Neorhizobium galegae: one gene and its partners. The protein of the gene in region 2 interacts with the protein of the main gene of each other region in a pairwise test. Links are inferred from orthologs where the notes say so. Each region holds a gene or a part of one and is shown on either strand. Other genes may lie near its edges.

What was found.
Region 1: the proteins of rho (region 2) and hfq interact in binary tests that used the Escherichia coli proteins (3 or more experiments, as listed by UniProt). The link is inferred for Neorhizobium galegae from one-to-one orthologs.
Region 3: the proteins of rho (region 2) and nusG interact in binary tests that used the Escherichia coli proteins (3 or more experiments, as listed by UniProt). The link is inferred for Neorhizobium galegae from one-to-one orthologs.

Annotation. Positions count from the first base shown.
Region 1 is NZ_CP090095.1:1,975,747-1,983,711, forward strand. Bases 2,132-4,795 are described here. They hold hfq (RNA chaperone Hfq), read left to right. Parts: upstream 2,132-3,174; coding sequence 3,175-3,417; downstream 3,418-4,795. Other genes in these bases: trkA (Trk system potassium transporter TrkA), read left to right, coding at 2,132-2,173; LZK81_RS09930 (D-amino-acid transaminase), read left to right, coding at 2,205-3,068; hflX (GTPase HflX), read left to right, coding at 3,461-4,795. In the rest of the region: LZK81_RS09920 (sigma-54-dependent transcriptional regulator), read left to right, coding at 1-793; more of trkA, read left to right, coding at 797-2,131; more of hflX, read left to right, coding at 4,796-4,834; LZK81_RS09945 (acyltransferase family protein), read left to right, coding at 4,968-5,987; mazG (nucleoside triphosphate pyrophosphohydrolase), read right to left, coding at 6,080-6,913; LZK81_RS09955 (deaminase), read right to left, coding at 6,939-7,517; siroheme synthase CysG, read left to right, coding at 7,753-7,965. UniProt on the Escherichia coli protein: RNA chaperone that binds small regulatory RNA (sRNAs) and mRNAs to facilitate mRNA translational regulation in response to envelope stress, environmental stress and changes in metabolite concentrations.
Region 2 is NZ_CP090095.1:4,668,544-4,674,873, reverse strand. Bases 429-3,218 are described here. They hold rho (transcription termination factor Rho), read left to right. Parts: upstream 429-1,085; coding sequence 1,086-2,351; downstream 2,352-3,218. Other genes in these bases: mnmE (tRNA uridine-5-carboxymethylaminomethyl(34) synthesis GTPase MnmE), read left to right, coding at 2,437-3,218; hemJ (protoporphyrinogen oxidase HemJ), read left to right, coding at 429-892. Outside these bases: hemE (uroporphyrinogen decarboxylase), read left to right, coding at 1-350; more of hemJ, read left to right, coding at 398-428; more of mnmE, read left to right, coding at 3,219-3,741; tRNA uridine-5-carboxymethylaminomethyl(34) synthesis enzyme MnmG, read left to right, coding at 3,786-5,666; 16S rRNA (guanine(527)-N(7))-methyltransferase RsmG, read left to right, coding at 5,667-6,284; LZK81_RS22845 (ParA family protein), read left to right, coding at 6,300-6,330. UniProt on the Escherichia coli protein: Facilitates transcription termination by a mechanism that involves Rho binding to the nascent RNA, activation of Rho's RNA-dependent ATPase activity, and release of the mRNA from the DNA template.
Region 3 is NZ_CP090095.1:1,690,126-1,698,303, reverse strand. Bases 1,494-4,370 are described here. They hold nusG (transcription termination/antitermination protein NusG), read right to left. Parts: upstream 3,259-4,370; coding sequence 2,728-3,258; downstream 1,494-2,727. Other genes in these bases: secE (preprotein translocase subunit SecE), read right to left, coding at 3,275-3,475; rplK (50S ribosomal protein L11), read right to left, coding at 2,119-2,550; rplA (50S ribosomal protein L1), read right to left, coding at 1,494-2,117. Outside these bases: rplL (50S ribosomal protein L7/L12), read right to left, coding at 115-492; rplJ (50S ribosomal protein L10), read right to left, coding at 553-1,110; more of rplA, read right to left, coding at 1,422-1,493; tuf (elongation factor Tu), read right to left, coding at 4,400-5,575; 23S rRNA (guanosine(2251)-2'-O)-methyltransferase RlmB, read left to right, coding at 6,483-7,361; 3'(2'),5'-bisphosphate nucleotidase CysQ, read left to right, coding at 7,447-8,178. UniProt on the Escherichia coli protein: Part of the processive rRNA transcription and antitermination complex (rrnTAC). The complex forms an RNA-chaperone ring around the RNA exit tunnel of RNA polymerase (RNAP).

The DNA of each region.
Region 1 (7,965 bases), 2.7 Mb from region 2 along the record:
CGGTCCGTTCGTGGCGCTGAACGCCGCGACGATCACGCCCGATCGCATGGAGGTCGCTCTGTTCGGTACCGAAGGGGCTCCCGGCCAGGCGCGCAAGATCGGCGCGCTGGAAGAGGCCCATCGCGGCATCCTCTATCTCGACGAAGTCGGCGAAATGCCGCGCGAGACCCAGAACAAGATCTTGCGTGTACTGGTCGACCAGCAGTTCGAACGCGTCGGCGGTTCCAAGCGCGTCAAGGTGGATGTCCGCATCATCTCCTCGACCTGCTACAATCTCGAAAGCCTGATCGCCGACGGCTCGTTTCGCGAAGATCTCTACCACCGGCTGGCGGTCGTGCCGGTCAAGGTGCCAGCGCTCGCCGAACGCCGCGAGGACATTCCTTTCCTGGTCGATATGTTCATGCGCCAGATTTCCGAACAGGCCGGCATCCGTCCCCGCAAGATCGGCGAGGACGCCATGGCCGTCCTGCAGGCCCATGACTGGCCGGGCAATATCCGCCAGCTCCGCAACAATATCGAGCGGCTGATGATCCTTGCCCGTTCCGACGGTCCGGATTCGCCGATTTCCGCCGACATGCTGCCGACCGATCTCGGCGACATGCTGCCCAAGGTTTCCGCCAAGGGCGATTATCACATCATGACGCTGCCGCTGCGCGAAGCCCGCGAAATGTTCGAGCGCGACTACCTGATCGCCCAGATCAACCGGTTCGGAGGCAATATTTCCCGCACCGCGGAATTCGTCGGCATGGAACGTTCGGCCTTGCACCGCAAGCTCAAGTCGCTCGGTGTGTAACCTATGAAGGTGATCATTTGCGGCGCGGGGCAGGTGGGCTACGGCATCGCCGAACGGCTCGCCCAGGAGGACAATGATGTCTCCGTCATCGATACCTCGGCGGCCCTGATCGCCGCGATCACCGAGACGCTCGACGTCAAGGGTTATGTCGGCCACGGCGCTCATCCGGACATGCTGGAAAAGGCGGGTGCCGAAGACGCCGACATGATCATCGCGGTGACGCTCTACGACGAGGTCAACATCGTCGCCTGCGAGGTCGCGCAGGCGCTGTTTTCGGTGCCCACCAAGATCGCCCGCATCCGCGCCCAGAACTATCTGAAGCCGGAATATGCCGATCTCTTCAGCCGCCAGAACATGTCGATCGACGTGACGATCTCGCCGGAGATCGAGGTCGGCAAGATGGTGCTCCGGCGCATTTCCTTTCCCGGCGCCACCGATGTCGTAAAGTTCGCCGACGATCATATCGCCATGGTGGCGATCGAGTGCATGGAGGACTGCCCGGTCGTCGCGACGCCCCTGCATCAGCTTTCCGATCTCTTCCCGGACCTGATGGCGACCGTGGTCGGCATCGTCCGCAATGGCGTCCTGACCGTCGCCCGCTCCGCCGATCAGCTTGAAGTCGGGGACGTCGCCTACGTCATCTGCCAGCGCGAACACATCCGCCGCACGCTCGGCCTGTTCGGCCACGAGGAGCAGGAGGCCCGCCGCATCATCATCGCCGGCGGCGGCAATATCGGATATTACGTCGCCCGAACCATCGAGGAACACCAGCCGAGGACGCGGCTGAAGATCATCGAGAGCGACCGCGAGCGGGCGCTGGTCGTCTCCGAGCAGCTGCGCAATACGATCGTGCTGCACGGTTCGGCGCTCGACCAGCACATCCTCACCCAGGCCGATATCCAGGATACCGACCTGATGATAACACTCACCAACAGCGACCAGATCAACATCCTCGCCGCGGTCATGGCGAAATCGCTCGGCTGCAAGTCGAACCTCGTGCTGATCAACTCCACCTCGTTTCATCAGGTCACCGACGCGCTCGGCATCGATGCGCAGATCAACCCGCGTGCGGTGACGATCTCGCGCGTGCTGCAGCATGTCCGCAAGGGCCGCATCCGTTCCGTCTATGCGGTGCAGAACGGCGCTGCCGAGATTATCGAGGCCGAGGCGCTGGAAACCTCGCCGCTGGTCGGCCGGCCGTTCCGCGAACTCGACCTTCCGGACGGCATCCGTGTCGGCGCGATCTACCGCGGTGAGGCCGTCATTCGCCCGAACGGCGATACCAGGATCAAGGCGCGCGACCGTGTCGTGCTCTTTGCCACCGCCGAAGCCGTGCGCCATGTGGAGCAGCTTTTCCGCGTTTCCATCCAGTATTTCTGACCAGCATTTCCGAAAAGACCAGGGGATATCGATGTCGAGAATTGCCTATGTGAACGGACAATATGTTCGCCATTCCGACGCTGCGGTGCATGTGGAGGATCGCGGCTTCCAGTTCGCGGACGGCGTCTACGAGGTCTGCGAAGTGCGCCACGGCATGATCGTCGATCTGACCCGCCACCTCAACCGCCTCGACCGGTCGCTGAGCGAACTGAGGATGGCGGCGCCGATGGGCCGCGCGGCGCTCACCTTCGTCATCCGCGAAGTTCTCCGCCGCAACCGGGTGAAGAACGGCATCTTCTACCTGCAGGTGACCCGCGGTGCCGCCCGCCGCGACCACTACTTCCCGGCCGAGGGCACGCCGCCGACCATCACGATCACCGCCAAGAGCACCGACCCCTCGGCCGCCGCCAGGAAATATGCCAGTGGCATCAAGGTTATAACCCTGCCCGAGAACCGCTGGGACCGCGTCGACATCAAGACCGTCGGCCTGTTGCCCAACGTGCTTGCCAAGCAGCAGGCGAAGGAGGCCGGTGCTCAGGACGCCATCTTCATCGACCGTTCCGGCATCGTCATGGAAGGTGCCTCTTCGAACGTCTGGATCGTGACGCGGGATGGCGAGCTGGTCACCCGGCCGGCCGAGCACGGCATTCTCAAGGGAATCACCCGCACGACCCTCATCGATGTCGCGAAAAAGCTCGGGCTCAAGGTGGTCGAGCGCGAGTTCAAGACGGAAGAGATGCTGGCGGCGCGCGAGGTATTTTTCACCTCCGCCACCGGGATCTGCGTCCCGATCGTCGAAATCGACAACAAGCCGGTGGCCAACGGCCATCCGGGCACCGTATCGTCAAGTATTCGCGACACCTTTTTCGACGTTGCGGAAAAGACGGCGATTTGATAGTCAAACATCGGGGAAGGGAAAGCACGGGGCGCTTTCCGGTCGTCTTTTATCAAGCTTGATCATGATCCGGCTCCGGGCCGGCAAAAAAGAAAGAAGCGGCGCTATGGCGGAACGTTCTCAGAACCTGCAGGATTTATTTCTCAATACCGTTCGCAAGCAGAAGATTTCCCTGACGATTTTCCTGATCAACGGGGTCAAGCTGACAGGTGTCGTGACCTCTTTCGACAACTTCTGCGTCCTGCTTCGCCGTGACGGCCACTCTCAGCTCGTGTATAAGCACGCGATCTCGACCATCATGCCGGGCCAGCCCATGCAGATGTTCGAAACCGAAGAGAATGCGGCCTAACAGGACAGAACAGATTTCAAATCGCGATACTTCCAACGAATCCATGGTCCCGGAGGCTGAAAAGCGCCGGGACGATATGCGCGCACTCGTCATCGTGCCGGTCCTCAAGCAGGCACGCTCGAAGGCAGGGCAGGGCGACTCCAGTCAGGCACCTGCGCCGCAGCGCTCCAACGAAGCCCGCCTCGAAGAGGCGATCGGCTTGGCACGGGCGATCGACCTGGAGATCGTGCGGGGGCTGATCGTACCGATCAGCCAGCCGCGCCCGGGAACGCTGATGGGCAGCGGCAAGATCGAGGAAATCAAGGCGCTGCTCGACGAGCACGACGCCGGCCTCGTGATCGTCGATCATCCGCTGACCCCGGTGCAGCAGCGCAATCTCGAAAAGGAATGGCAGGCCAAGGTCATCGACCGGACCGGCCTGATCCTCGAAATCTTCGGCCGCCGGGCCTCCACCAAGGAGGGCACGCTGCAGGTCGATCTGGCGCATCTGAATTACCAGAAGGGCCGTCTGGTCCGCAGCTGGACCCACCTTGAACGCCAGCGCGGTGGCGCCGGCTTCATGGGCGGCCCCGGCGAAACCCAGATCGAGGCCGACCGCCGGCTGCTTCAGGAACGCATCGTCAAGCTGGAGCGCGAGCTCGAACAGGTCGTGCGCACCCGCCAGCTTCACCGCGCCAAGCGCCGCAAGGTGCCGCATCCGATCGTGGCGCTGGTCGGTTATACCAACGCCGGCAAGTCGACGCTGTTCAACCGCATCACCGGCGCCGGCGTGCTTGCCGAGGACATGCTGTTTGCGACGCTCGATCCGACGCTGCGCCGCATGAAGCTGCCGCATGGCCGCACGGTCATTCTTTCCGATACGGTCGGCTTCATCTCCGACCTGCCGACCCATCTGGTCGCCGCCTTCCGCGCCACGCTGGAAGAGGTGCTGGAAGCCGATCTGGTCCTGCATGTGCGCGACATGTCCGACCCGGACAATGCCGCCCAGGCCGGCGACGTGATGCGCATCCTCACCGATCTCGGCATCGACGAGAAGGAAGCGGCAGCCCGCATCATCGAGGTCTGGAACAAGATCGACCGGCTCGACCCGGAAGCCCATGAGGCGATCGCCGAACGCGCCGTCGGCCGCGAGAACGTCATGGCGGTCTCGGCGATCACGGGCGAGGGCGTCGATGCGCTGATGGACGAGATCTCCAGGCGGCTTTCCGGCGTGCTCACCGAAACCTCGATCGTCATCCCGGCGGATCAGCTTTCGATCGTCTCATGGGTCTACAGCAACGCCGTCGTCGATGGCCGCGAGGACAATGAGGACGGTTCCGTCACCCTGGACGTCCGCATGTCCGAAGCCGAGGCCGCCGAGTTCGAGCGCAAGCTCGGCAATGGCTCGAAGGCGGCGAAGGAAGACTGGGAGCGATAGCGAGCCCGGTTACGCGACTTGGCATCGGGCGACCGCGCCATGATGTTGCCCGTTTTTTGCGGTGCAACATCAGCCAACGAGGACGGCCACGATTCCCGCAATATCATTCACCGGCCGGCAACAAGGGTGCGTAATGATACAGAGTCGGCCGCACGAAGAGACCGGAACACACCTGGACTATCTCGACGGATGGCGAGGTATTGCGGTCATCTTCGTGATCGTCGGTCATTTCTGGCTCGATGATTTCAAGCCGGGGCTCAGTACATTCGGTGTAGACCTGTTCTTTGTACTGTCCGGCCGGTTGATGTCGGAAATCCTGTTCGTGAAGCGCGCAGAATTGCCGACCTTCTTTTTCAGGCGGTTCTCGCGAATCTATCCGGCGCTCTTCGCATTCGTCGTCATCACGACCCTTGCCTTCCAGGACACCGAGATTTCCCACGGCCCCGTCGCAGCAGCGCTGGCGCTGACGTTCACGCTCAACTACGCCATGGTCTATACCCATCCGGTGGCGTTGCTTGATCACCTCTGGTCGCTGTGCGTCGAGGAACATGCCTATATTCTTCTGGCGGGCGTCGCGTTCCTGTCCCGCCGCAGACTGTTTCCGGTCGGCGCTCTCATCATCGCGCTTGGCACTGCTGCCATGCTGAACGGCATCGTTCGCACCGAACTCGGCGCCAGCGTTTTGGATACCCATTGGCGCAGCGACGTCTCCGTGGCCGGGATATTCATTGCCGGCGGCCTGTGGCTGTTGCTTCGCAAGCGCCAGGCTCCCTGGTGGGTGTCCCCGTTGGCGCTGCTGATTGCCGTCGTGGCGAAAGCGGCCCCTTTCCAGGTCCTCTCCTTCGGCCTGTCGACCACCATGCTGGCACTATCGATCACCACGATCGACAGCGCGGCGCCGGTTTTCCGCAAAATCCTGTCCGCCAAGGTGCTCACCTATGCGGGCCTGTGGTCCTTCTCGCTCTACCTGTGGCAGCAGCCATTCTATAAGCTCTACCGCGAAGGGGTGGCGCCGACCCCTTTATTGCTTCTGGCCGCCCTAGCGACCGCGCTGGCGAGCTTCTACCTCGTGGAGAAGCCCTCACGGAGGGCGTTGAACAGTTTCTTCGAAAACCGTCTGGCGAAACCTGCCACTGGTGGCCGAACAGCGTAGGGTTCTCTTCGCCCTCGATCGTAGCCACCGTCACTCCGTGGCCGGATCATGAGGCGGCGATGTCCTGACGGCTTGGATGATCGGAGATGCCCTCAGCCGATCTGCCGCTCGATCGCCTTCGCCGCCTGCCAGAGTTCTTCCATGCGCTCCAGGGTTGCGTCTTCCAGCGTCTGACTCGACTTTTCAAGCGACGTCTCGATGTAATTGAATCGCCGCCTGAATTTTGTATTGGTGCCGCGTAGCGCCTCTTCCGGGTCGGCCTTCACATGCCGGCCGATATTGACCAGCGCGAAGATCAGGTCGCCGAGTTCGTCCGAGATCTTGCTGTGGTTTCCGTCGCGCAGCGCCTCGCGCAGTTCGCCGACCTCTTCCTCGATCTTGTCGAGGATGGGCTCGGCCTCCGACCAGTCAAAGCCGACTTTGGCAGCGCGCTGCTGCAGCTTCAGCGCCTCCGTCAATGCCGGCTGGGCGCGATGGACGCTTCCCAGGTATCCGGCCTTGAAATCTTCCGTAATGCCGCGCCGTGCCCGCCGTTCGGCCCGCTCGCGCTTCTCTTCCGTCTTGATATCGTCCCACTGCACCTTCACCGCATCCGGCGTCGCGGCATCCGAGACAGCGAAGACATGCGGATGCCGCCGGATCATCTTTTTGGTGATCGCCTGGACGACATCGCCGAAAGAGAATTCGCCGGTTTCCTCGGCCATGCGGGCGTGGAAGACTACCTGCAGCAGCAGGTCGCCCAGTTCTTCGCATAGGTCGTCCATGTCGTTGCGCTCGATCGCATCGCCCACCTCATAGGCTTCCTCGATCGTATAGGGCTTGATGGTCGCAAAATTCTGCTCGAGGTCCCAGGGGCAGCCGGTCACCGGCGTGCGCAAGGCGGCCATGATCTCGATCAGCCGCGAAATATCCTTCGATGCTTCCATCTTCTTGGTCCTTTAATGCTGGATGTCAGGCGAGCGGAATGCTGTTCATGTCCTTGCCGGACTGGTAGACGCCGGAAAGCCCGTCATAGCGCGCCTTGATACGGGTCGTCTGCGCCTGGAGCTCGGTGCGAAGCGGCTCCTCCTCGCTCTCGACGAGGTCGGTAATGGCGTAGGAAAGCCAGAAGGCGTTGTTGCGCCGGTAACCGCCGGGCTCCAGCCCGAACACCTCTTTGAGGATCTTCAGGTCATGCGGGATGGCGAAGGCGTCGCGGGAATCCTCGTGGCTGAAAAAATAGTAGAAATTGTCGAACCCGGCCCAGGTGATCGCCGACATGCACATCGTGCATGGTTCGTGAGTCGACAGGAAAATCAGATCCTTGGTGGGAAGATCTCGCGTGGTTTCATAAAAACGCTTCAGCGTGTGCACCTCGCCATGCCAGAGCGGATTTTCGATCTCGTTATTGGTTTCGGCAATCACCAGCGACAGATCGGATTTTTTCAGGATCGCCGCGCCGAAAACCTTGTTGCCGGTGGCGACGCCCTTTTCAGTCAAGGGCAGGATGTCGTTTTCGATGACGCCGAGAAGGCGGGCGGCAATTGTCATGGGAACTCTTTATCGCAAGGTGTCTAGGCAGTTTATGGCGCGCAACAAGCCGATCGGGGCAAAAAACACTTTAGTCTACAGAAATACTGGAGAAATATCGTCTGCGGTGGCTTTTGCTCAAGAACCGGTTGATCGTAAAACAGAAATACCGGCTCGCAATCCACTTCGCATATCCATTCCTTCAATTCCGCTGCCTTATTGTGGATATTGCTGTCCTATGATTCAGGATAACCGCATGTCTCCAAGCCAACAACGCCTGTCGGTCTTTCCGGCTTTCGTCCGCGTCAGCGGACGGAGCGTTGTCGTGTTCGGCAATGGCGACGAAGCCTATGCCAAGGCCCGGCTGTTGCGCAACACCGATGCGGAGATCGTTGCTTACGTCTCCGCACCGGATGCGGACTATGCCGACTGGCTGGCCGCTCAGGGTATTGAGACCGTTCATTCGGAT
Region 2 (6,330 bases):
AGATCGTTCGCCGCCAGCGGCCGCAGGCAAAGATCATCGCCTTCGCCAAGGGCGCCGGCCTGAACCTGAAATCCTATCGCCAGAAAACCAATGCGGATGCGATCGGCCTCGACTGGTCGGTGCCGCTTTCGTTTGCTGCCGAGCTGCAGAAGGACGGCCCGGTTCAGGGCAACCTCGATCCGATGCGGGTCGTCGCCGGCGGCAGGTCGCTTGACGACGGTATCGACGCCATTCTCGAGAAACTCGGGCAAGGGCCGCTGATCTTCAACCTTGGCCATGGCATTACGCCCGAAGCTAATCCTGACCACGTGACGACACTGATCGAGCGCGTGCGCGGAGCGAAGATGTGAGCGGGCAGGAGCTGCAGACAGGCAAGACAGCCGGTCGGCGGTCGGCAATGCGGGCCTTCATCGCACTTGCCGTCTTCGTCGCCATCCTGGTGGCGGTCTATCTGGCTCAGCCGGATGATTTTCTTCTCTACGTCAAGGCTTTCCATGTCATCGCGGTGATGTCCTGGATGGCCGGTCTGCTCTACATGCCGCGGCTGTTCATCTATCACAGCGACGCGGAGCCGGGTTCGGCGCAGTCCGAAACCTTCAAGATGATGGAACAGCGGCTCCTGAAGATCATCATGAATCCGGCGATGATGATCACCTGGGTTCTCGGTCTTTTCCTCGCCTGGGACGTCTACGAATTTCGCGGCGGATGGCTGCATGCGAAGATCGGGCTTGTCGTGCTGCTCACAATGGTGCATGTGCTGTTCAGCCGCGCGGTGCGTAACTTCGCGGTCGATGGTTCGCGAAGAACGCCGCGTTACTGGCGTTTGATGAATGAACTCCCGACCGTTCTGATGATCGGGATCGTCATTCTGGTGATCGTGAAACCGTTCTGACGCGAGGATATTCTTTCTTTGGCAAGATTTCCGTCTTGCCCCTTGCGGCGTTCCACGTGAATCGCTATTTTCCTCCCCATCTCATCTCGTGGCATGCGTGTAATTTCCCGTCGTCCCCGGTTCATCTTCCGCGGTAGCGAATTTCACCGACACGCCTACATCCCCCGAAATTCTCAATATGGTCCCCCCCTTCATGGCTGAAATGAAGCTTCAAGAACTCAAGAGCAAATCCCCTACCGATTTGCTGACCTTCGCCGAATCACTGGAGGTCGAGAACGCCAGCACCATGCGCAAGCAGGAACTGATGTTTGCGATCCTCAAGGTTCTGGCGAGCCAGGACGTCGAAATCATCGGCGAAGGTGTGGTCGAGGTCTTGCAGGACGGGTTTGGTTTCCTGCGTTCCGCGAACGCAAACTACCTCCCCGGTCCCGATGATATCTATATCTCTCCCTCCCAGATCCGCCGCTTCTCGCTGAAGACCGGCGACACGGTCGAGGGTCCGATCCGCGGTCCCAAGGAAGGCGAGCGTTATTTCGCCCTTCTCAAGGTCAACACGATCAATTTCGACGACCCGGAAAAGATCCGCCACAAGGTCCATTTCGACAACTTGACACCGCTTTACCCGAACGAGCGGTTCAAGATGGAACTGGAAGTTCCGACCTCCAAGGATCTCTCCGCCCGCGTGATCGACCTGGTGGCACCGCTCGGCAAGGGCCAGCGTGGCCTGATCGTCGCGCCGCCGCGCACCGGTAAGACCGTTCTCCTGCAGAACATCGCCCACTCGATCACCGCCAATCATCCGGAATGCTACCTGATCGTCCTGCTGATCGACGAACGGCCGGAAGAAGTCACGGACATGCAGCGCTCGGTCAAGGGCGAGGTCGTTTCCTCCACCTTCGACGAACCGGCCGTGCGCCACGTGCAGGTCGCCGAAATGGTCATCGAGAAGGCAAAGCGCCTGGTCGAGCACGGCCGCGACGTCGTCATCCTGCTCGATTCCATCACCCGCCTTGGCCGCGCCTACAATACCGTCGTGCCCTCCTCCGGCAAGGTCCTGACGGGCGGCGTGGACGCCAACGCCCTGCAGCGCCCGAAGCGCTTCTTCGGTGCCGCCCGTAACATCGAGGAAGGCGGCTCGCTGACGATCATCGCGACCGCGCTGATCGACACCGGCAGCCGCATGGACGAAGTCATCTTCGAAGAGTTCAAGGGCACCGGCAACTCGGAAATCGTGCTCGACCGCAAGGTCGCCGACAAGCGCATCTTCCCGTCGATGGACATCCTCAAGTCAGGTACGCGTAAGGAAGACCTGCTGGTGCCGCGCCAGGATCTCCAGAAGATCTTCGTGCTTCGCCGTATTCTCGCCCCGATGGGCACCACGGATGCGATCGAGTTCCTGATCGACAAGCTGAAACAGACGAAGACCAACGGCGATTTCTTCGACTCGATGAACACCTGATCCTTAGCCGGATTCGCAAAGACGACGAGCGCTCGGTTCTACCGGGCGCTTTTCAGTTTGGAGCCGTCTCTGATAGATTGATTGCATGATCCAGGCACTCAACGATACGATCTATGCCAACTCCAGCGGGACTCTCCCCGCCGGCGTTGCGGTTATCCGGATAAGCGGGACGCAGGCATTCGACGCCTCCGGGGTTTTGGTAGGGGACCTGCCGATGGGCAGGAAGGCTGCGCTTAGGACGATTCGGAGCCGCAACGGTTCGATCATCGATCAGGCTCTGGTTCTGACCTTTCCGGGCCCGAGTTCCTTTACCGGCGAGGACTGTGTTGAAATACACTTGCATGGCAGCCGTGCCGTCGTTGCCGCCGTTTATCGGGAACTGGAGGCCATCGGGCTTCGTCTGGCCGAAGCGGGGGAGTTTTCCCGTCGAGCCTTCGAAAACGGAAAGCTGGATCTGGTGGAGGTCGAGGGCCTCGCGGATCTGATTGCCGCTGAGACCGAGATGCAACGGCGGCTGGCGGTCGAACAGGGTTTTGGCGGGCAGTCGGCGCTCTATATGGAATGGGCCGAGAGATTGACCCGAGCGCGGGCCTTGATCGAGGCGGAGCTTGACTTCGCGGATGAGGATGACGTTCCCGGATCGGTTTCGGACAGGGTCTGGACTGAGGTGGCGGATCTTTATCTCGAGATCGAGAAGCATATTGCCTCAGCGAAAGCCGGAGAGATCATTCGCGACGGATACAAGGTGGTCATCGCAGGTCCTCCGAATGCCGGCAAGTCCAGTCTTCTCAACGCGCTGGCGAAACGGGATGTCGCTATCGTCACGGAGATTGCCGGCACCACGCGGGATATTCTGCATGTCGACGTGGACATGGATGGCTATCTTGTGCGGTTCTTCGATACGGCGGGGCTTCGTGAAAGCGAGGATCGCGTTGAGCAGGAGGGTGTGCGGCGGGCGCGAATAGCGATCGAACAGGCCGATCTCGTCCTGCAGCTCGAAGAGATCGATTCGGACTCGAAACAGATCCTCGAGAGGGTGACCGCGGAGGTGCTGCGGGTTGGAACCAAGGCGGATATACGCCGCCCGTCGGCTGCGTACGATCTGAATATCTCCAGCGAAACGGGGGATGGGCTGGACGAGCTTCGTTCGCTGATCCTGGAAAAGCTCCGCGAAACCTGGTCCGGATCGCTGGTTCCCAACCGGCAGCGACACCTTCAGTACCTGAAAGAGGCTTCCATTTTCATCGAAGAAGCGTTAAACGGCCGAGAGCTCGATCTTCGGGCCGAGAGCCTCCGGGCCGCAGCATCGTCGCTGGGCCGCATCACCGGCCGGGTAGATGTGGAGCAGCTGCTTGACGTGATTTTTTCGCAGTTCTGCATCGGTAAGTGATTCACGTGAAACAGAGCGGCCGTGCTGTTTCATAAGGTAGGCAAATGGAAACGACATTCGACGTCATCGTCATCGGCGGAGGGCATGCTGGCTGCGAGGCAGCGAGTGCGGCCGCGCGCATGGGAGCCAGCACCGCGCTGATAACGCATAACCGACAGACCATCGGTGTGATGTCTTGCAACCCTGCGATCGGCGGTCTCGGCAAGGGCCATCTTGTGCGTGAGGTCGATGCCTTTGACGGCTTGATGGGCCGCGTGGCGGATGCCTCCGGCATCCAGTTCCGGCTTCTCAATCGCAAGAAGGGACCTGCGGTGCGCGGGCCACGGACCCAGGCCGATCGCAAGCTTTACCGCCTGGCGATGCAGCGTGAAATTTTCGACCACCCCAATCTCACCGTGATCGAGGGAGACGCCTTCGATATAGGGATCGAGGACGGGCGAGTCGGCTCGGTTGAACTGAAAGACGGACGTCGATTCGGATGCGGAACAATTGTTCTGACAACTGGCACTTTTCTTCGCGGCCTGATTCACATTGGTGACCAGAAGATTCCTGCGGGCCGTGTCGGTGAAGCCCCTTCCCTGGGATTGTCTGAGACCCTGGCGCGATTTGGCTTACGCCTGGGTCGGCTGAAAACCGGTACTCCGGCGCGGCTGGATGGAAATACGATCGATTGGAGCCGTGTCGGCTTGCAGGAGGCGGACGAACAGCCGGTTCCTTTTTCCTTCATGACCGACAAGATCAAAACAAGGCAGATTGCCTGCGGCGTCACGCGCACAACGGACGCGACCCACAAGATCATTTCAGACAATATCCACCGCTCCGCGATGTATTCCGGCCAGATCGAAGGAGTAGGTCCACGTTATTGCCCCTCGATCGAGGACAAGATCGTCCGTTTCGGCGAGCGCGACGGGCACCAGATCTTTCTGGAGCCGGAAGGCTTGGACGATCCGACGGTATATCCGAATGGCATTTCAACATCCCTCCCCGCCGATGTCCAGGAAGCGTTCATTCGAACCATTCCGGGTCTGGAGGCGGTGACGATCATGCAGCCGGGCTACGCGATCGAATATGATCACGTCGATCCCCGAGAACTGACCGCGGGCTTGGAATTGAAGAAGATTCAGGGGCTTTTTCTTGCTGGGCAGATCAATGGCACAACGGGTTACGAAGAAGCAGCAGCGCAGGGTTTGGTTGCCGGCTTGAATGCGGCGCAAAGGGCGTCTGGCAGTGAGACCTATCATTTCAGCCGCGCCGAATCCTATATCGGCGTGATGATTGACGATCTCACATCCCGCGGAGTGACTGAACCCTATCGGATGTTTACGTCGCGTGCCGAATACCGGCTGTCGCTCAGGGCCGACAACGCGGATGTTCGCCTGACGGAAAAGGCGATCGAACTGGGCTGTGTCGGGCCAGCGCGGGCGGCGAAGTTTCGGGCCTATACGCAGGCGCTGGATGCAGGTCGAGAATTACTCCGATCCCGTAATCTGACTCCCAACGAAGCCAATGGCCACGGCCTGAAGCTAAACAAGGATGGGCAGCGCCGAACTGCTTATGAGTTGCTGGCCTATCCTGATCAATCCTTGTCGGGCCTCACGGCCATATGGCCTGAATTCGCACAGTTACCGCCCAAGGTTGGAGAAGCCTTGGAGATCGAAGCGTCCTATGCGGTTTACATGAATCGGCAGGCGGCCGATATCCATGCTACCCATCGCGACGAAGCCCGCATTATACCGCAAGGCTTTGATTTCACAGTACTTCCGGGACTTTCCAATGAACTTAAGCTGAAGCTGTCGTCGGCAAATCCGGAGAATCTTGCACAAGCGGGAAAGGTTGACGGGATGACGCCAGCCGCCCTAGCTCTCATCCTGGCGCTACTTCGGAAAGAAGAAGCTGCACCACATCGCCTCAAGCGAGTCCTGTAAATGCTTCTGAACGGCAAGAGTGTTTCACGTGAAACGCAAGAGAAGCTTGAGCATTTCTCATCGCTTTTCCAGAAGTGGGCGAAGGCCATCAACCTTGTGGCGCCATCGACGCTGGACGAGTTGTGGCGCCGGCATATTGCTGACAGCGCTCAGATCTTCCAGCTCTCCCCCCAACCCCGCAAATGGCTGGATCTCGGTTCTGGAGGAGGCTTCCCCGGGATCATAACCGCGATCTTTCTGGCCGAGGCGCAGGAGGGATGGGTTCACTTGGTGGAAAGCAATCAGAAAAAGGCAGCGTTTCTTCGAGTGGCGCTTAGCGAGACGGGTGCCAGAGGTTCTGTCCATCCGTTGCGAATCGAATCGGCCTCAAAGGCTCTTCCAGATTGCGAGCGCATCTCGGCCAGGGCTCTTGCAGAGCTCGATCCGCTTCTTTCCTACACATCGGCGTGGATGATCGACAAAGAAACAAGAGCTTTTTTTCATAAAGGCCGGGATTACGAGGCAGAAGTCGAGAAAGCCCGTGGTCGTTGGGTATTCGATCTGATAAAACATCGGAGTGCCGTCGAGCCGGATTCAATTATCCTCGAGATATGCAATTTGAGGCACAAAGAACCCTAGATTTTCAGGTGCCGCATGTTTGAAAGAAATCGGGTCATCACGATTG
Region 3 (8,178 bases), 3.0 Mb from region 2 along the record:
ATTCGGGACCATCCTCTTGAGAACCCATTACCCAGGAACCGTTTTGACGGTTCCTGGGTAATATGTTCGGAGGAAACCAGCGGGAGAGGAGACCTCTCCCGCTGCATTCCGATATTACTTAACGTCGACCTTGGCGCCGGCGTCCTCAAGCTTCTTCTTGAGATCAGCGGCTTCAACCTTGTTGACGCCTTCCTTGACAGCCTTCGGAGCGCCTTCGACGAGGTCCTTGGCTTCCTTGAGGCCGAGACCGGTGATGGCGCGGACTTCCTTGATGACGTTGATCTTGTTGGCGCCGGCCTCAACGAGGATGACGTCGAACTCGGTCTTTTCTTCTTCAACGACGGCAGCAGCAGCGCCACCGCCAGCAGCAGCAACGGCTACGGGAGCAGCTGCAGATACGCCCCACTTCTCTTCGAGCAGCTTGGAAAGCTCAGCAGCTTCCAGAACGGTCAGAGCAGAGAGGTCTTCAACGATCTTTGCGAGATCAGCCATTTTGATAGTTCCTTATATTCGGTTCGAACTTGATTTGGGTATGAACAGCGAAAAACCGCCTTAAGCGGCTTCCTCGTCCTTCTTGGCGTAGGCCGCGAACACGCGGGCAAGCTGGCTTGCCGGTGCTGCAACAACCGTAGCGACGCGGGTAGCCGGGGCATTCAAGAGGCCCAGCAGCTTGCCGCGAAGCTCGTCCAGCGAAGGCAGGGTCGCAAGCGACTTGACCGCATCCGCAGTGAGCGTGGTTGCACCCATGGAACCACCCAGAACAATGATCTTGTCATTGGTCTTGGCGAAATCCATGACGACCTTCGGAGCCGTTACCGGGTCTTCGCTGAATGCGATCAGCGTCTGACCCTTGAAGAGATTTGACATCCCTTCCGACTCCGTACCCTGAAGAGCGATCTTGGCCAGACGGTTCTTCGCGACTTTGACGGTGCCGCCAGCAGCGCGCATCTTCGAACGAAAATCGTTCATCTGCGCAACTGTGACACCAGCATAGTGGGCCACGACAACCGAACCAGAAGCCTTGAAGACTTCGTTCAGCTCCGTGACAAATTCGCGCTTTTCCGCTCTTTCCACTGTCTGTCTCCAGTTGACGGGACCGCAATCCTGCAGGCCCCATCGGGTTGCCTTTGCCTCAAGGGATCCCTTGATTAGGACCCCAAGCGACGCTTGAGGATCCTGTCCCCTCGCACTGTCGCCACAGGGGCTCCAGGCACAAGGCACACTAGGCTCGAACCGATTTTACGAGGCGCATGGCACCTCAAAAATCTCGGGTCTTACCCGTCTCATGCAGGCATCAAGTGATTAAGGTCGAAACCACCCGCAATCTCGGACAGGAATTCCCAGGTTTCCCTGGGAAATTCCCGGCCCCGAAGGACCGGGAATTCATGCAGTCCGGAACCCGAAGACTCCGGACGAAACTTTTAGATCGTCACCGTCGACGGATCGATCTTGACGCCCGGACCCATGGTCGAGGAGATCGCTACCCGCTTGAGGTAGTTGCCTTTGGCGCCTGCCGGCTTGGCCTTGATGACGGCGTCAGCGAAGGCCTTGATGTTTTCTTCAAGAGCCTTGGCTTCGAACGAAGCCTTGCCGATACCGGCGTGGATGATGCCGGCCTTTTCGACGCGGAACTCGACAGCGCCGCCCTTGGAAGCCTTGACGGCGCCCGTGACGTCCATGGTGACGGTTCCGACCTTCGGGTTCGGCATCATGCCGCGGGGGCCGAGGACCTTACCGAGACGGCCGACGAGCGGCATCATGTCCGGAGTGGCGATGCAGCGATCGAAGTCGATCTTGCCGCCCTGGACGATTTCGACGAGGTCTTCGGCGCCGACGATGTCCGCACCGGCTGCCTTGGCTTCGTCAGCCTTGGCGCCGCGTGCGAAAACGGCAACACGAACGTCACGGCCAGTGCCGTTCGGCAGATTGACCACGCCGCGGACCATCTGGTCTGCGTGACGCGGATCGACGCCGAGGTTCATCGCGATTTCGACGGTTTCGTCGAACTTGGCGACCGCACGTTCCTTGACCATCGAGATGGCGTCGGTGAGCGCTACGAGCTTGGTCGGATCCACGCCTTCGCGGATCTTCTGAATACGCTTTGCAAGCTTTGCCATGTTAAGCCACCACTTCCAGGCCCATGGCGCGGGCAGAGCCCTCGATCATGGCCATTGCGCCTTCGAGATCAGCAGCGTTCAAATCCTTCATCTTCGCCTGGGCGATGGTCTGGATCTGAGCCTTGGTCAGGGTGCCTGCCTTGGCGCCCTTGCCCGGGGTCTTGGAACCCGAGGTGATCTTCGCTTCCTTCTTCAGCCAGTAGCTGACCGGAGGCTGCTTCATCGCGAAGGTGAAGGACTTGTCCTGGAAATAGGTGATGACGACCGGGATCGGCATGCCCTTTTCCATTTCCTGCGTGGCAGCGTTGAACGCCTTGCAGAATTCCATGATGTTGATGCCGCGCTGACCAAGTGCAGGACCGATCGGCGGGGACGGATTGGCCGACCCTGCCTTCACCTGCAGCTTGAGGTGGCCCATAACTTTCTTAGCCATAACTCTCTGCCTTTCGTTAGAGACCGGTTTCCCGGTCCGACATGCCGGCTTTCACCGGCGGCTGCGGTTGCGTGGTTCGGTCGAGATGCCCGGCTAAGGCACCATCCCTCCCACGCGCTTGCGGCAAACGCCGCACGAGGCCCGCCGAATAAACGGCCGGCCCCATTTCGAAACTCATCAGACCTTTTCGACCTGAGCGTATTCCAGCTCGACCGGGGTCGCACGACCGAAGATCGAGACTTCCACCTTGAGGCGGGAGCGCTCTTCGTCGACATCCTGAACGGTGCCGTTGAAGGACGCGAAAGGACCGTCCGAAACGCGAACCTGCTCGCCGATCTCGAAAGTGATCGAGGACTTCGGCCGCTCGACGCCTTCCTGGACCTGGCCAAGGATGCGCTCGGCTTCAAAGTCAGGGATCGGAACCGGCTTGTTGTCGGAACCGAGGAAGCCCGTGACCTTCGGCGTATTCTTGATCAGGTGATAGGCTTCGTCGGTCAGGTTCGCACGAACCATGACGTAGCCCGGAAAGAACTTGCGCTCCGAGTCGACCTTGCGGCCACGACGCACCTCGACGACCTTCTCGGTCGGCACCAGGATCTTCTCGAACAGATGCTCAAGCCCCTTCTGGCGAGCCTTGTTCTCGATGTCCTCAGCCACCTTCTTCTCAAAATTGGAATATGCGTGGACGATGTACCAACGCGCCGCCATCTTTAATTCTCCAGATTCAAACGCTGACGTTCAGTACGAGACGGAGCAACCATCCCATGAGCTGGTCTGCAGCGAAGAAAAACAGCGCGGCGAACACAACCATTACCAGAACCATGGCCGTGGAAATCATGGTCTCGCGACGCGACGGCCAATGGATTTTCGACGCTTCGGATCGCACCTGGCGCAGAAACGTAACTGGATTGGTCTTGGATGCCATTGATTGCCCACGCAATTACGGCGCGTAAAGCTGAACTTGCTCAGCCCCACGCACCGCGTGTCTGTTTTGACCTACATAAACACCCCTTCCCCTTTACACAAGTGGGAAAACAGTGTTCGATGAAATTTCGCCGTTTTGCACGGCGACCATTTCCCGACAATTCCGCTGCGGATAATCTCGCGCCAATCATCTGAAAGTGGCAGGGGCGGCCGGGCTTGAACCGACGACCTGCGGTTTTGGAGACCGCCGCTCTACCAACTGAGCTACACCCCTTCAACCTTGGCGGACCATAAACCGGAAACTCGGCCTGGCCGCCAACTGGCTAGGCGCTCCCTTTAAGGGGATGCGTTGCGCTTTGCAAGAGCATTTTTGATATCCGGACCGTTCTGCCTCAGCTTTCGGCCGGACCCGTCAAACGCCTCGGCAAAGCGAACGCCCGAAAGCGCCGTCCCGGCGCCGCCTGCGCCTATTTCCCTGCCCGGCAGCCGATCCGCAATGGCTTCGATTGATCGGCAGAGGCTCCCCCAGGAGGTCGGTCGGGAGGCGATTCGCAACGGAAGCAATCGGTGGGGCCGCGCTTACACCAGTAGAGGTGATCGCCGACGGGCATTTACGCTTGCCCCCAACCCGTCACCGGGCGGCGACTTGCCGGCTCGGGTGGGTGTCTGCCCGCCTCCCCGGCCGGTATCCGTCAATTCCACGGTCGGCCTGACAGCGCCCGGCTGTAGCGGGCCCGTCGTCGCGTAAGGGGCTCGGCAGTCTGCGATGTGCCGGGCCGCGACAAAAGCTCATTTCCGTGGCGAGAGCACGCTTTTTCCCAAAGCTGACTCAGGGTGAGCCGCCCGATTGACTCAAGGGCAGGGCTTGAATGCGAAAGGCCCCGCCGTTGCCGGCAGGGCCTTTGCTATTTGATGTCGCTATCGATTACTCGATGATCGAGGCGACGATGCCGGCGCCGACGGTGCGGCCGCCTTCGCGGATCGCGAAACGCAGCTTTTCTTCCATCGCGATCGGAACGATTAGCTCGACTTCAACCGTGACGTTGTCGCCCGGCATCACCATTTCCGTGCCTTCCGGCAGCGATACGATGCCCGTCACGTCCGTCGTGCGGAAGTAGAACTGCGGACGGTAGTTGGTGAAGAACGGCGTATGACGGCCACCTTCTTCCTTCGTCAGGATGTAGGCTTCGGCCATGAACTTCTTGTGCGGCTTGACCGAACCCGGCTTGCACAGGATCTGGCCACGCTCGACGCCGTCACGGTTCACGCCGCGGACGAGAGCGCCGATGTTGTCGCCGGCCTGGCCCTGGTCGAGCAGCTTGCGGAACATTTCAACGCCGGTCACCGTCGTCTTCGAGGTCGGGCGGATGCCGACGATCTCGACTTCTTCGCCAACCTTGACGATGCCGCGCTCGACACGGCCGGTCACGACCGTACCGCGACCCGAGATCGAGAACACGTCTTCGATCGGCATCAGGAACGGCATGTTGATCGGACGCTCAGGCGTCGGGATGTAGGCGTCGACAGCGGCCATCAGCTCGCGGATCGAATCTTCGCCGATCTTCTTGTCCGAATCTTCAAGAGCGGCCAGCGCCGAACCCTTGATGATCGGAATGTCGTCGCCCGGGAAGTCGTAGGACGACAGAAGTTCGCGCACTTCCAGCTCGACGAGCTCGAGAAGCTCGGCGTCGTCGACCTGGTCGACCTTGTTGAGGAACACGACGATTGCCGGAACGCCAACCTGACGGGCGAGCAGGATGTGCTCGCGGGTCTGCGGCATCGGGCCATCGGCAGCCGAGCAGACCAGGATCGCGCCGTCCATCTGGGCAGCACCGGTGATCATGTTCTTCACGTAGTCGGCGTGGCCGGGGCAGTCGACGTGGGCATAATGGCGGGCAGTCGTCTCATATTCGACGTGCGCCGTCGAAATGGTGATGCCGCGTGCCTTTTCTTCAGGAGCCGCGTCGATCTGGTCATAGGCCTTGTACTCGCCGAAGTACTTCGTGATCGCGGCCGTCAGCGACGTCTTGCCATGGTCAACGTGACCGATCGTGCCAATGTTGACGTGCGGCTTGTTGCGCTCAAACTTGCTCTTTGCCATTGAATGCTTCCTGTGAACATAAGGGTGGACCCGGCGACCGGGTTTGGTGTCGCCGTTTAAGGCTTTCCACTAGAATGCGCAAGACATAATTACGACGCGCGCCCGGACAAGGGGAGCAGGCGAAATCGGCTTGAAAATGCCCGGGGACGGCCGGTTCAGCACGCGCTCAGGGCAAGATCCAGACCGGCTCTGATTTCGGGCTTCAGCGAACTGACGAGCGCCGTAAGCGCAAAAAGCCCCGCGGTCGGGTAAGGCCGCGGGGCTCCAGGTCCGCCTTGATGACGCCAGTATAGCACAGAAGTTTGTTCCGGGACTGCCTGTCGGCCACCGCACCTACCGGCCGGGAGCTCGCACTGGATGCGCGGCCCAAAACGACGCGGGGACCCGTGCCTCATTCCGGTCGACGGAAGCTTCTGGTCCCACGGCATGGCGCAAGCCGCACGATCGCCGGGCCTGCTTCGACAGGGACGCTGGAAAGCGTTGCACCACAGGCACGCCGTCATTGTAAATCGTTGAGATTGTGGAGCGGGTAGCGGGAATCGAACCCGCGTATTCAGCTTGGAAGGCTGCTGCTCTACCATTGAGCTATACCCGCGGTGTGGTGTCCGATCAGAGACGAATGGTGGAGAGAGTTGGATTTGAACCAACGTAGGCTGAGCCAACGGATTTACAGTCCGTCCCCTTTAACCACTCGGGCATCTCTCCAGTTTTTCGTCCGGATCGTGAGACCAAGTTCGTCAGACCTTGAAGCTTGCCGCCCCTCGATCTGCGCCGCGTATATGACCGCCTCGTTCTCGTCTGTCAACACGAGTAAGAAGCAAAAATGACGAAAATAAATCAGCCGCTCTTTCGATCCGCCTCCCCGTCGAGGGCTTTGCCCGGAGAGCGAGGATGGCTATAAGGCCTGATGAGCAAGGACGACAAAGAAGACAAATCCACCCGCGACACCCATTATGCGACGCTTCGGCGCGCCGTGCGCGACTCCAAGCGCGAGCGTGGCGAAATTCCGACGCCGCCGCTGAAACGGCCGAAATCCAACAAGGACTGGAAACCGCCGCAGCTTCAACCCGAACAGGTCTTCCTCTATGGCCTGCACACGGTGCGCGCGGCCCTCGACAACCCCGAGCGCAAGCTCATCAAGCTGTCGGTGACGCAGAACGCCTTCGCGCGGCTCGAGATCGGCGAACCGGAGACGCTGTCCTTTCCGGTCGAATTCGTCTCGCCGCAGGATATCGACAAGGTGCTCGGCCCCGAAGCCATCCACCAGGGCGTGATGCTGGAAACACGCCCCCTGCCCGTCCGCCGGCTGGAAGGCTTGAAGGCAAGTCCGCTCCTGCTGGTCCTCGACCAGGTGACCGACCCGCACAATGTCGGCGCGATCATGCGTTCGGCGGTCGCTTTCGGCGCCGGCGCCGTCATCACCACCCAGAGACATAGCCCGACCGAATCCGGCGTACTGGCCAAATCGGCCTCCGGCGCGCTGGAACTCATACCTTATATACAGGTCACTAATCTCGCCGACGCGATCGAGGAACTGCACCGGCTCGGCTTCCAGACGATCGGGCTCGATTCGGAAGGCCCGGCCCCGCTCGAAGGCACGTTTGCCGGTGGCCGGATCGCTCTCGTGCTCGGCTCGGAGGGCAAGGGCCTGCGGCAGAAGACCCGCGAGACGGTCAACGCGCTTGCCCGCCTCGACATGCCGGGCGCCATCAAATCGCTCAACGTCTCGAACGCCGCCGCGATCGCGCTCTACGCGACACAGCAGCATCTCGCCAAGGCCGGTTGAACCGAGCCGTTTTAGACTCCCATGCGCGGGGCAAACGTGTCATGGGAAGTCTAAGCAACCGACGTGACCAGCCTCCATGGAATTCATGCTCGCTACATTCGAACAAGCCGCGCTGCTCGCGGGCAAGGCCATCCTGGACATCTACAGGGCTGGGCCGAGCACCAGCTACAAGGCCGATCGGTCCCCGGTCACGGAGGCGGACGAGCGGGCTGAAGAAATCATCCTCGCCGAACTTGCCCGAGCTTTTCCGGAGATTCCCGTCATCGCGGAAGAATCGGTCGCGATGGGGCGCATCCCGTCGATCGAAGGGCGCTCTTTCATCCTTGTCGATCCCCTCGACGGTACCAAGGAGTTCATAAACAACCGCGAGGATTTCACGGTCAACATCGCTCTCATCGAGAACGGTGCGCCGATCCTCGGCGCCGTTTATGCCCCTGCCCTCAAGGTCGCCTATCTCGGCGGCGGCGGACGGGCGGAAAAACTCGTCGTCGATGACAATTTCGCGGTGACGAGCCGGGAGCCGATCGTCGCAAGGCCGGTCGGGAGCCGGCCGATCTGCGTCGCGAGCCGCTCTCACAATTCCGCAGAGACCGAGGCCTTCCTCGAGAAATCCGGCGCCGCCGATATCCGCAGTATTGGTTCCTCGTTGAAATTCTGCCTGCTGGCGGAGGGTGCCGCCGATCTCTATCCCCGCTTCGGCAGAACCATGGAATGGGACACGGCCGCCGGCGACGCCGTATTGCGCGCGGCGGGCGGCAGCACGGTCACGCTCGACGGGGCGCGGCTTACCTATGGCAAGACCGGTCGCGCGGACATG